2 regions of the Nocardia sp. NPDC004123 genome follow, and region 1 is predicted to be linked to the other one. Evidence: riboswitches for the same ligand, from Rfam matches in the RefSeq annotation. Region 1 holds a riboswitch; the other holds the start of a gene.
The links. A riboswitch is a leader RNA that binds a small molecule or an ion and turns the genes downstream of it on or off. The one in region 1 is predicted to bind ZMP and ZTP.
Positions count from the first base shown of each region.

Region 2: another riboswitch for ZMP and ZTP. It lies ahead of ACWEQQ_RS17555 (phosphoribosylaminoimidazolecarboxamide formyltransferase); the one in region 1 lies ahead of glyA (serine hydroxymethyltransferase).

Region 1 is NZ_JBSGGG010000014.1:259,072-264,004, reverse strand. Features, by position in the region: gene ACWEQQ_RS22220 (glutaredoxin domain-containing protein) at 1-232, shown strand, start outside; gene glyA (serine hydroxymethyltransferase) at 345-1,640, opposite strand; ZMP/ZTP riboswitch at 1,746-1,830, opposite strand; gene ACWEQQ_RS22210 (DUF885 domain-containing protein) at 2,200-3,399, opposite strand; gene coaA (type I pantothenate kinase) at 3,807-4,739, shown strand; gene ACWEQQ_RS22200 (hypothetical protein) at 4,882-4,933, opposite strand, start outside.
Region 2 is NZ_JBSGGG010000011.1:97,373-102,305, forward strand. Features, by position in the region: gene ACWEQQ_RS17545 (cytochrome P450) at 1-983, shown strand, start outside; gene ACWEQQ_RS17550 (DUF6400 family protein) at 1,313-1,543, opposite strand; gene ACWEQQ_RS17555 (phosphoribosylaminoimidazolecarboxamide formyltransferase) at 2,051-3,196, opposite strand; ZMP/ZTP riboswitch at 3,225-3,304, opposite strand; gene ACWEQQ_RS17560 (helix-turn-helix transcriptional regulator) at 3,832-4,827, opposite strand; gene ACWEQQ_RS17565 (VOC family protein) at 4,932-4,933, shown strand, end outside.

The DNA of each region.
Region 1 (4,933 bases):
GCTCAATCGCCACGGCATCGTCCACCGCGAGGTCGACATCTGGCAGGACCCGGAGGCGGCCGCCTTCGTCCGCTCGGTGGCCGACGGCAACGAGACCGTCCCCACGGTCGTCCTGCGCGACGGCGACTCCGAACGGAACTGGGTGAACCCGCATCCCAAGCAGCTGATCGCCACCGTGACCGCGGACGCACCGAGCCTCACGGGCGGGCCGCGCAAGTTCTGGTCGTTCTAGCCGGGAATCCCTGGCGGGCAACGAATCTCATCGCGACCCAGAGTCGCACCGCGACGCGGAGAGCCCGCCGCGATCATGGAATCGCGGCGGGCTCTCGGTTGTCCGGCGGGCCTCAGCCCAGCAGGCGCCAGTCCTCCAGGCCGTCGTACAGCGGGAAGTCCTGCGCCAGCGTGGAAACGCGCTGACGCAGCGAGTCCAGGTCGGCGGAGCCGGTGAGGGCGGCGGCGATGATGTCGGCGACCTCGGTGAACTGCTCGTCGCCGAAGCCGCGGGTGGCCAGCGCCGGGGTGCCGATGCGCAGGCCGGAGGTGACCATCGGCGGGCGCGGGTCGAACGGAACGGCGTTGCGGTTCACGGTGATTCCGATTTCGTGCAGCAGATCCTCGCCCTGCTGACCGTCCAGCTGCGAGTTGCGCAGGTCCACCAGCACCAGGTGCACGTCGGTGCCGCCGGTGAGCACGGTGATGCCCTTGGCCTTGGCGTCGGGCGCGGTCAGGCGCTCAGCGAGGATCTTGGCGCCGGAGATGGTGCGCTCCTGGCGCTCCTTGAACTCCGCGCTGCCGGCGATCTTGAAGGCCACGGCCTTGGCGGCGATGGCGTGCATGAGCGGGCCGCCCTGCTGACCCGGGAAGACCGCGGAGTTCAGCTTCTTGGCGAACTCCTGCTTGGCCAGGATCAGACCGGAACGGGGGCCGCCCAGGGTCTTGTGCACGGTCGAGGACACCACGTCCGCGTGCGGCACCGGCGACGGGTGCAGCCCGGCCGCGACCAGACCGGCGAAGTGCGCCATGTCGACCCACAGGTAGGCGCCGACCTCGTCCGCGATCTCACGGAAGGCAGCGAAGTCCAGGTGCCGGGGGTACGCTGACCAGCCGGCCACGATCACCTTCGGGCGGGTGTCGCGGGCGATCTTGCGCACCTCGTCCATGTCGACGCGGTGGTCTTCCTTGGCGACGCCGTAGGCGTGGACCTCGTACAGCTTGCCGGAGAAGTTCAGGCGCATGCCGTGGGTGAGGTGACCGCCGTGCGCCAGATCCAGGCCCAGCAGCTTCTCGCCCGGGTTCATCAGCGCCATCAGCACCGCGGCATTGGCCTGCGCGCCCGAATGCGGCTGGACATTGGCGAATTCCGCGCCGAACAGCTCCTTGACGCGGGCGCGGGCCAGATCCTCGACGATGTCGACGTTCTCGCAGCCGCCGTAGTAGCGGCGACCCGGGTAGCCCTCGGCGTACTTGTTGGTGAGCACGCTGCCCTGCGCCTGCAGCACCGCGCGCGGCACGAAGTTCTCCGAGGCGATCATCTCGAGGGTGTCGCGCTGGCGAGCGAGTTCGCCGCCCATCGCGGACGCGACCTCGGGATCGAGTTCGGCGAGGGACTGGCTGTTGACAGAGGCGCTCGTCTGGGTCACGCCGCCGAGTCTATTGGCCGCTGCCGCCGAGCCGATCCGGGGGTTCTCTGTCTCGTTCATCGCGCACCTCCGTTGTCCGGGTACCCCGAATACGGTTCGGGGGTCGCCAGGCACCCAGGCGCGCGGTGCCGGACTTCGGTGCTTCCCGGTGGTTGCTTCCACCTCGAGTGCGCCAGTCGCGGTCCGGTCATCCTATCTCGCGACCGGCGGCGACCATCCGCCGGTCGCCACGCGCGAAGGAATCGTGCCCCGGAAATTGGGGGCAGAGGAATCGTCGGCGCAGGAGAGACGACCGAATCGCCGTGAGCGGTGGACATCACTATGAAATCAGGCTATGGCAGGGCAACAAATCTCGGTAATGTATCGCCGCGCTGGCACAGTTACGCCAGTGACATTGGCCCATCCGATCTTTCGAGGAATCTTTCATGAGCGCTGACGCCACCACCATCCAGTCCCTGATCTTCACCCTGCTCAAGACCATGTGCACCATGTCCAGCGGCGGCGCGTCCTGTGCCAGCTGGGGCGCGTAAGCACCAATCAGGACGTCGGGGAGTACCCCTCACATGCGGCGGATCGCGCCGGGTGTGAGGGGTTCGTCCAAGAGACGGCGAAAACGCTCGGACCGGTCTTCCGGATCGGCTGCCCGGTCCAGCCACCCTCCCAGCAATCGATATCCCTCCACATAGGTGGAGATATAGGCCCGCCACAGCGGCGATGACAGGAATCGCAGCGATTGCGCGGCCCGCTCCGGAGTGACCAGACTCCAGCGCTGCAGAAATTCCGACACCTCGCCGGCATCCCGCCGGCGATCGTGCAGCAGCAGCGCGGCATCCTGGCGCACGCTCAGCAGATTCGCGGACGCGTTCGAAATCCTTTCGGCGCGTTCGCCATCGAAGCGCAGCCCCAGGTCCGCGTAGATCTCCTGCGCCCAGCGGCCCCAGCCCGGGCCGACGATCGACTTCAGGGCCAGATCGGCCAGCCCCTCCGCCATCAGGCACTGCGGGGTGTTCACCAGGAACAGCGTCTGCTCGGCCTGCCCCGCGCCCACCAGCCCGGCCTCTTTCCGGCAGTGCTCGGTGTGATGACCCGGGTAGGCCTCGTGCGCGATCAGTTGCGGCAGCTGTGACATGTGCTGCTTGAGATCGGAATTGATGGCCACCCGGGATTGATAGTTGCCCAGGTAATAGTTGAAGCCCGACCACGGCTTGTCGCCCACCACTTCGTATTCCACGTGCTCGTTGTCCGGCAGCGGATAGCGGTCGCGCACGAGTTCCCGCAGCGCGCCGGAGAACGCGGCCACGCATTCCTTCAGGCGTTCGGGCGGAATCTCGTCCTGGCGGCGGTGCACGGTAATCCGGTCGAGCAGTTCGCCGTCACCGGGCAGCACCTCGTCCAGCTGCCGGTGTGCCTCACGGTAGTTCTCGGTATCGCCGGGGGTGATAGCCACGTCGAAGTAGGCCCGGACCTCGTCGACGAAGTTGATGTCCTCGCCGGCGAATTTGCGGCCCGAGCATTCCATCGCCCGCAGGTGCGCATCCAGGAATTCGACGCGCTCCGCGGGCAGGCCCGCCTCGGGCAGTTCCTTGCGCAGTGCGGCTGCCCCGTGGGCGATATCACGCGGCTCCGGCGCGGGCGCGTTCTCCACCTCGCGGCGCAGGCCGGGATCGCCGGTATAGGCGTCCACGAAACCCTCTTCGAGCCGGTCGAATGCCAGACCCAGCCGCAGATATTCAGTGACCAGTGGATGCGCTCTGTTCAATTTGCCCTCCGCTTCGCTCCGGGCGGGTTCGCGGCCCTGGAGGTCTCGATTCTTCCCTCCCTCCGCTCCTCCGCTGCGCTCCCCCGCTCCACTCAGTCCAGAATCGAGACGGGCCGCGAACCATTATGTCCTTCAGCCGCCCGTATCAGCCTGTCGTGCAACCTCACCGGATACGCCCAGGGGCTGAGGTGTTGCCCATCTCACTAGAGTTACCCGTCAGTAGCAACACCTGGTGTTCACCCGAATGTTGGAGCCGAGCACAATTCGGCTATGCGTGGAGTGTTGGCCGGATCGCCGGGCACGGCGACGATGCGGCTTCCCGAGAGCTGTTGTTGTCGGCCGGCCCGAATGCGGGGACACGAGTGTCGAGTACGGGGACGCGGGTCTCGAGTGCGGGGACACGAATAATGGCGCGGATGAGCGAGCCCAGCCCCTACGTGGAATTCGACCGCAAGCAGTGGCGCACCCTGCGCAAGTCGACTCCCCTGGTCCTCACCGAGGAAGAACTGGTCGGCCTGCGCGGTCTGGGTGAGCAGATCGACCTCGAGGAGGTGGCCGAGGTCTACCTCCCCCTGGCCCGTCTCATCCACCTCCAGGTCGCGGCCCGGCAGCGCCTGTTCGCCGCCACCGCCACCTTCCTCGGCGAGACCCACCCGGACCGTCAGGTGCCGTTCGTCATCGGCGTGGCGGGCTCGGTGGCCGTCGGCAAGTCCACCACCGCGCGTGTGCTGCAGGCGCTGCTGGCGCGCTGGGACCACCATCCGCGGGTGGATCTGGTCACCACCGACGGATTCCTGTACCCGACAGCCGAACTCACCCGGCGCGGCATCATGCACCGCAAGGGCTTCCCGGAGTCCTACGACCGGCGCAAGCTGCTGCGCTTCGTCACCGAGGTGAAATCCGGTGCGCACGAGGTGTGCGCGCCCGTCTACTCGCACATCGCCTACGACATCGTGCCCGGCGAATACCACTGCGTGCGCCAGCCCGACATTCTGATCGTCGAGGGCCTGAACGTGCTGCAGACCGGGCCGCGGCTGATGGTGTCGGACCTGTTCGACTTCTCGGTCTATGTCGACGCCCGCATCGAGGACATCGAGAACTGGTACGTGCAGCGCTTCCTGTCGCTGCGCAGGACCGCCTTCCAGGATCCGAATTCGCACTTCCACCACTACGCGAACTTCAACGACCAGGAAGCCAGCAACCAGGCCAAGGAAATCTGGCACAACACCAACCGCCCGAATCTGGTGGAGAACATCCTGCCGACGCGCCCGCGCGCGACGCTGGTGCTGCGCAAGGACTCCGACCACTCCATCAACCGGCTGCGACTCCGGAAACTCTGAGCTCCCCCGCCTCCCCGGGACTTCAGCGGACGGCTCGGTGCCGTCGGCAGTTTCGCATCCGTGCCGGCGGTTGGGAGCCGAACCTATTGTGGACGTACCCGGCGAGTTACCCTCGCCGCACGAGATCAGTCGTCACGTTGGTTCATAGCTTCCAGGCGGCATCGAGTCGGGCGGCGACATCGATATCGGTGGCT
Region 2 (4,933 bases), on a different contig from region 1:
TCACCCTCGATATCGTCGCCCGCACCATGTTCGGCGTCGAACTGACCGAACCGATGTCGGAGATCACCCTGTCCCGGATGCTGCGGCTGTTCGGGGTCGGGTTCATCGCCGGCACTTCCCGAGGGCTACACGCACTCGCCGAGCTGACCAATCGCCACGACCTGCCCATACGCGTCATGCGATCCGCCTGCTGGATTCTCGCACCGAGCATGGTCGCCGACCTCCGTCACGTCGAGAAGGTGATCGACCAGTTGATCACCGATCACCGCAGTGGTGCGATCACCCGCCGCGACAACCTGCTCGGACTGCTGATGGATGCCCAGGACCCGGAAACCGGACACCGCTACACCGACGCTGAGATCCACGACGAACTGATGACTTTCATCGGCGCCGGCACCGAAACCACCGCGACCGCACTCGCATGGACATGGAAACTGCTCGGCGAACACCCCGACGCCCGCGCCCGCCTCTACGCCGAACTCGACGACGTCCTGGGCGGACGCACCCCCACCGCTGCCGACGTCGACCTCCTGCCATGGACGAAAGCCGTTGTCGCCGAGACCATGCGACTCTATCCACCGATCGTCGGACTCGGCCGCGTCGCAAAGACCGACGACATGCTCGGCGACTTTCCGATTCGCGCCGGGACCACAGTCATCGTCAGCCTCCACGCCCTCCACCATCACAGCGGAGTATGGGCCGACGCGGGCGCTTTCGACCCTGCCCGCTACCTGACTGAAAACCTGACAGCAACGCAACGTCACGCCACTTTGCCCTTCGGGGCCGGCAAACGCATGTGTGTCGCCCACGTCTTCGCCAACACCGAAGCGGTCCTCGCACTGGCCACCATCGCCCAGCACGTCGAGATGAACCCGGCGACCACCACGCCGATCCGCCCCCAATTCTCCTTCACCGGTGGCCCCAACGGGCCAGTCCCCATGCACATCAGCACCCGAAACACCAACCCGGCAGCCTCCGGGTAGCGATCGAGCGCGGCCGGCGCGGTGGGGGTGTCGAGTTCAGGGTGCTCGTCGTCGATCAACTCACCCACCGATGGCCGACCCCGTATCCGATATTCGGTGCGGGCTCCACGATGGTGAATCCGCCCTGGACGTGCCCGCGAAACTCTCGGCGCAGGTGCGGGTCTTCGCTACCGGCGATGGCCGTAAGACCGACCCGGCCGACCGCAGTGAGCTGTCGAGCTCGCGCATCCTCTGCTCACGAAACGCAGCCGAGAGCCGGAGCGGCCAGGTCGCGACTCGTTGGAGGCATCCAGCCGAACACCGGTCATGGTTCGTGCTCGGCGGTGAGATCAGTCGGCGATAGGGCGCATAGCCCGATCCGGCAGGACGCCGGCCCGGACGAGTTCGTCGTAGATCCGCTGCTGCTCATCGTCGAGATTCGAGTACAGCATGTCGTACGCCAGTTCTTCCTCGGCGAGCACCGCGACCGGATCCCAGTCGTCACCGAGCGCCTCGAGGACGGCGCTGCGCCGTCGCACCTCGTCCAGCGTGAGGTCGTAAGCAAAATTGTGGTCGGCCATTTGGCATCTCCAACCAGGTTCTTTCCAAAATGAATTGACGACGATGCCCAATCACGCCGCCTTGGGCAATGACCTGCATCACGTTTCACGGTTGGACTTCGTCACATTTGATACCCGTGCGCGCGGACAGGACCGCGGAGTAGATGCGTCCACATAGTCGCCACGACACGTCCACCGCTGAAATCGGGCGTGGCGACGCCACACCGCCAACAGAGCGGAACTCGCCAATGGCCGTCGCTGGCGAGGTCCTATTGCCGGCCGACCTGATGCTATTTACTCCGACGCGAAAACCCCGCACCGATCGAACCCGAACTGGGCCGTACGACATCAGCGGCCGGTGACGAGCGCGCGATATTCGGCATTTCCGTGCACTGCCGGCCGGGCCCAGTCGGGTGAGATGACCTCAGCCCGTTGATCTTCGGAGCGCTCGCGCTGGCCGGTTCGGCCAGCGCGGTATCCGGCACGAGCGGATGATTGCGATCGATGGGCCTCGGCAGTCGCCGCGATTCAGTGGTGGAAGAGTCGAACTCCGGTGCGGGCGAGGGTGATGCGGCGTTCGCGGCAAGCATCGGCGATAACGTTTGATTGGAGAGCACCGCCGGGCTCGATGACGAGCTCAACCCCGTGTTCGGCAGCAACGTCGATGTTGTCCCGGAACGGGAGGTACCCGTCGGAGACGAGTGAGACGCCCGCGAGCTGATGGGCCCAGCTGACCCGTTCGGCCTCTTCCAGGAATCTGTGGGATCGGGTGAGGCTCGAGACAAGTTCACGCGATTGTGCGGGAGTGAGAGTGCCTGCGGCGGTGGAGATCTGCCAATTCAACCGTTGCTGACGCGCCATCGTCGCAGGCAGTGGCATCTTTTGAACGGCGGGGTGCCGCCGAGTCCACCAGGTGCGTGCCTTACTTCCGGCGAGCAATGTGCAGTCGATTCGCGACTGCTGTCCGGCACCGACACCGATACTCATGCCGTCCCGGACGTAAACGACAGAATTGGATTGGGTGTACCGGGCGGTCACCATGCCCAGCAGTGCATCGATCGTCGCGTTGCGGCTGATGGGGTCGCCGACAGCCACATGCAGCAGGTCTTCGGTGATCGGCGAATGGTCGCGGTCCTGTTCGAAGCTGACGCCGAAGACAGTTCGAATCTCCGTCTTGGGTGGCTGGAATGCGGGATCGATCTCGAATACGACGAATCGCCCGCTCTTCTTGCGGCTCAATGCCGCTACGGTTCCGGGTGCATAACCCGGCGCGATGATGCCATCGGAGACGACCGAGGCCAACAGTTCGGCGAGCTCGTGATCAACCGGTTCGGACACCGCGATCATGTCGCCGTAGGACGAACGGGGATCGGCGTCGCGCGCCCGCACATAGGCCGCCGTGATCGGGCCCACCGAGCTGTCGCCCAATCCCCAACTGTCACACATGGTTTCATCGAGGTCTCCGGCGAGCGCCGCACCGGCCGGGGAAACGTGCTTGAACGATGCCGCAGCCGCCTTGCCTGTGGCTCGACTGGCCTCGGCGACCAGTTGCCAGGCATTGAGCGCATCGAGGTAGTTGATCATCGACGCCGCGCCGTGCACCACTCGAATATGGTCACCGCCAGCCGATACCCGCGCCTGTTGATGTGGATTCATGCCATAGCGCAAGTCCATTGCCATACCCCGTCTCTCGTCTCGAGATGGGGAGCACCCAGGCGTACGACGCTCCGATACTGCGCTTCCTCGTGGTCGGCCCACGTAACGCCAGTCGCGATCGACCACACGCTAACCCATGACAGACCGAACATCCAGACTGACCAAGGCGCACTGGATTTCGGTATGTGCGTGCGCTCGCACGGCAGGCCCCGCAGCCGACTCCAACCATACGACCAGCGGGAGAAGAGCACGCTGCCATGCCCGCATGAACGGCTAACCCAACCGTTCTAAACGTGCACTACAGCTGAGGAATTGGCGCGAAACGGGCTGTTGCAAATTAGGCGCGGATTTCAGCCGTGACCCGAGTCACATGTCTACGTGGACCGCTGTCGACCGATCATGCAGGGCCGCAGGTCATTTGCCCCCGACGTGACGTCACAATCGCCGACTCGGCGCATTTTGCAACAGCCCGGAAACCACTGTTCTACGGCGGACTGTGCTGGACTGCACCGGTCGCCGAAACTCGGCATTTGCCTGCACTGCCGGCTGCCGTACGGCGCTCGGGCCGTTGGGCTTCCGGCGCCGCGCGCCGGCCGGTCGAACAGCGCGGGTGACGGTATTCCCGTACGTTCGCGCGGTGTGGCGGCATGGGTCTACCGGTGGGCTTCGGATGGACCGTCGGCGGCTGCGGTGAGTCGGCGGGCCAGGGCGCGGGCGGCGTCGTTGAGTGCGTCGGGGTGTTCGATGACGAAAGGGAGGTTCAGGCCGGCCAGGACGGGGGGAATCCAGTCGAGCTGTTCGGCTCGCATTCTGACCCGGACCCACGGGTGGGCGTCAGGGAGTGGTGGGTCGATCTCGTGCACGGTCGCGATCGTCGCGGGGAGCAGTGGGCGGACCTGGGTGAGGGTGCCCTGGACTCGGATCGATACCTCGTACCGATAGGGCGCCGTGGCAAGTGCGGACAGCAGATGCGCGGTCGGCTCGAATCCCGCTGGCGGAGTGAACGTTCCGGGCAGTGTCGTCACCGCCGTGATGCGGTCGAGCCGGAACTGACGTACTTCGTCACTGTTGCTGTCCATCCCCGTCAGGTACCACCGGCCGGAGTGGGCGACGAGCCCGTATGGATGTACAGTCCGGTCAGTGCGGCGCCCGTTCCGGTCGGTGTAATCGATCGCGACAGGTCGGCGCTCGCGGGTAGCCTCGGCGAGCCGGAGGAGGACCGCGGTCTCGACGGCGACCTCCGAGCGGGCATCCTCGGTGAATTCGGCGGTGCTGATCAGTGCGTCCAGCCGGGAAGTCAGACGTGCGGGCAGGACGCGACGGAGTTTGGCCGTCACGGTGTCGGCCGCGTGGGCGGCTGTTGTCGATTGACCGACGCCGCGGGTGGTGAGGAGTCCGAGCAACACAGCCACCGCTTCGTCATCGGTCAGCATCAGCGGCGGCATTCGGTACCCCGGGGCGAGGCGATATCCCCCGTAGCGGCCACGCACCGATCGAACAGGGATCTCCAGGTCGGTGAGATGGGTGACGTATCGCCTGACGGTGCGTTCATCGACGCCCAGCCGTCCGGCGAGTTCGCCGACGGTATGGGTGCCGCCGGCCTGCAACAACTCGAGGAGGGCCAGCACTCGGGCGGTGGGGCGCGTCATCAGAAAATTCTCGCATGTATACCGGGCGGAAACTGTCCGGTATTGGCTCTAACGTGGCCTGCGGGCGGCGCAACCGCCGCCCCAACCAACAAACAGGAGTACGCAT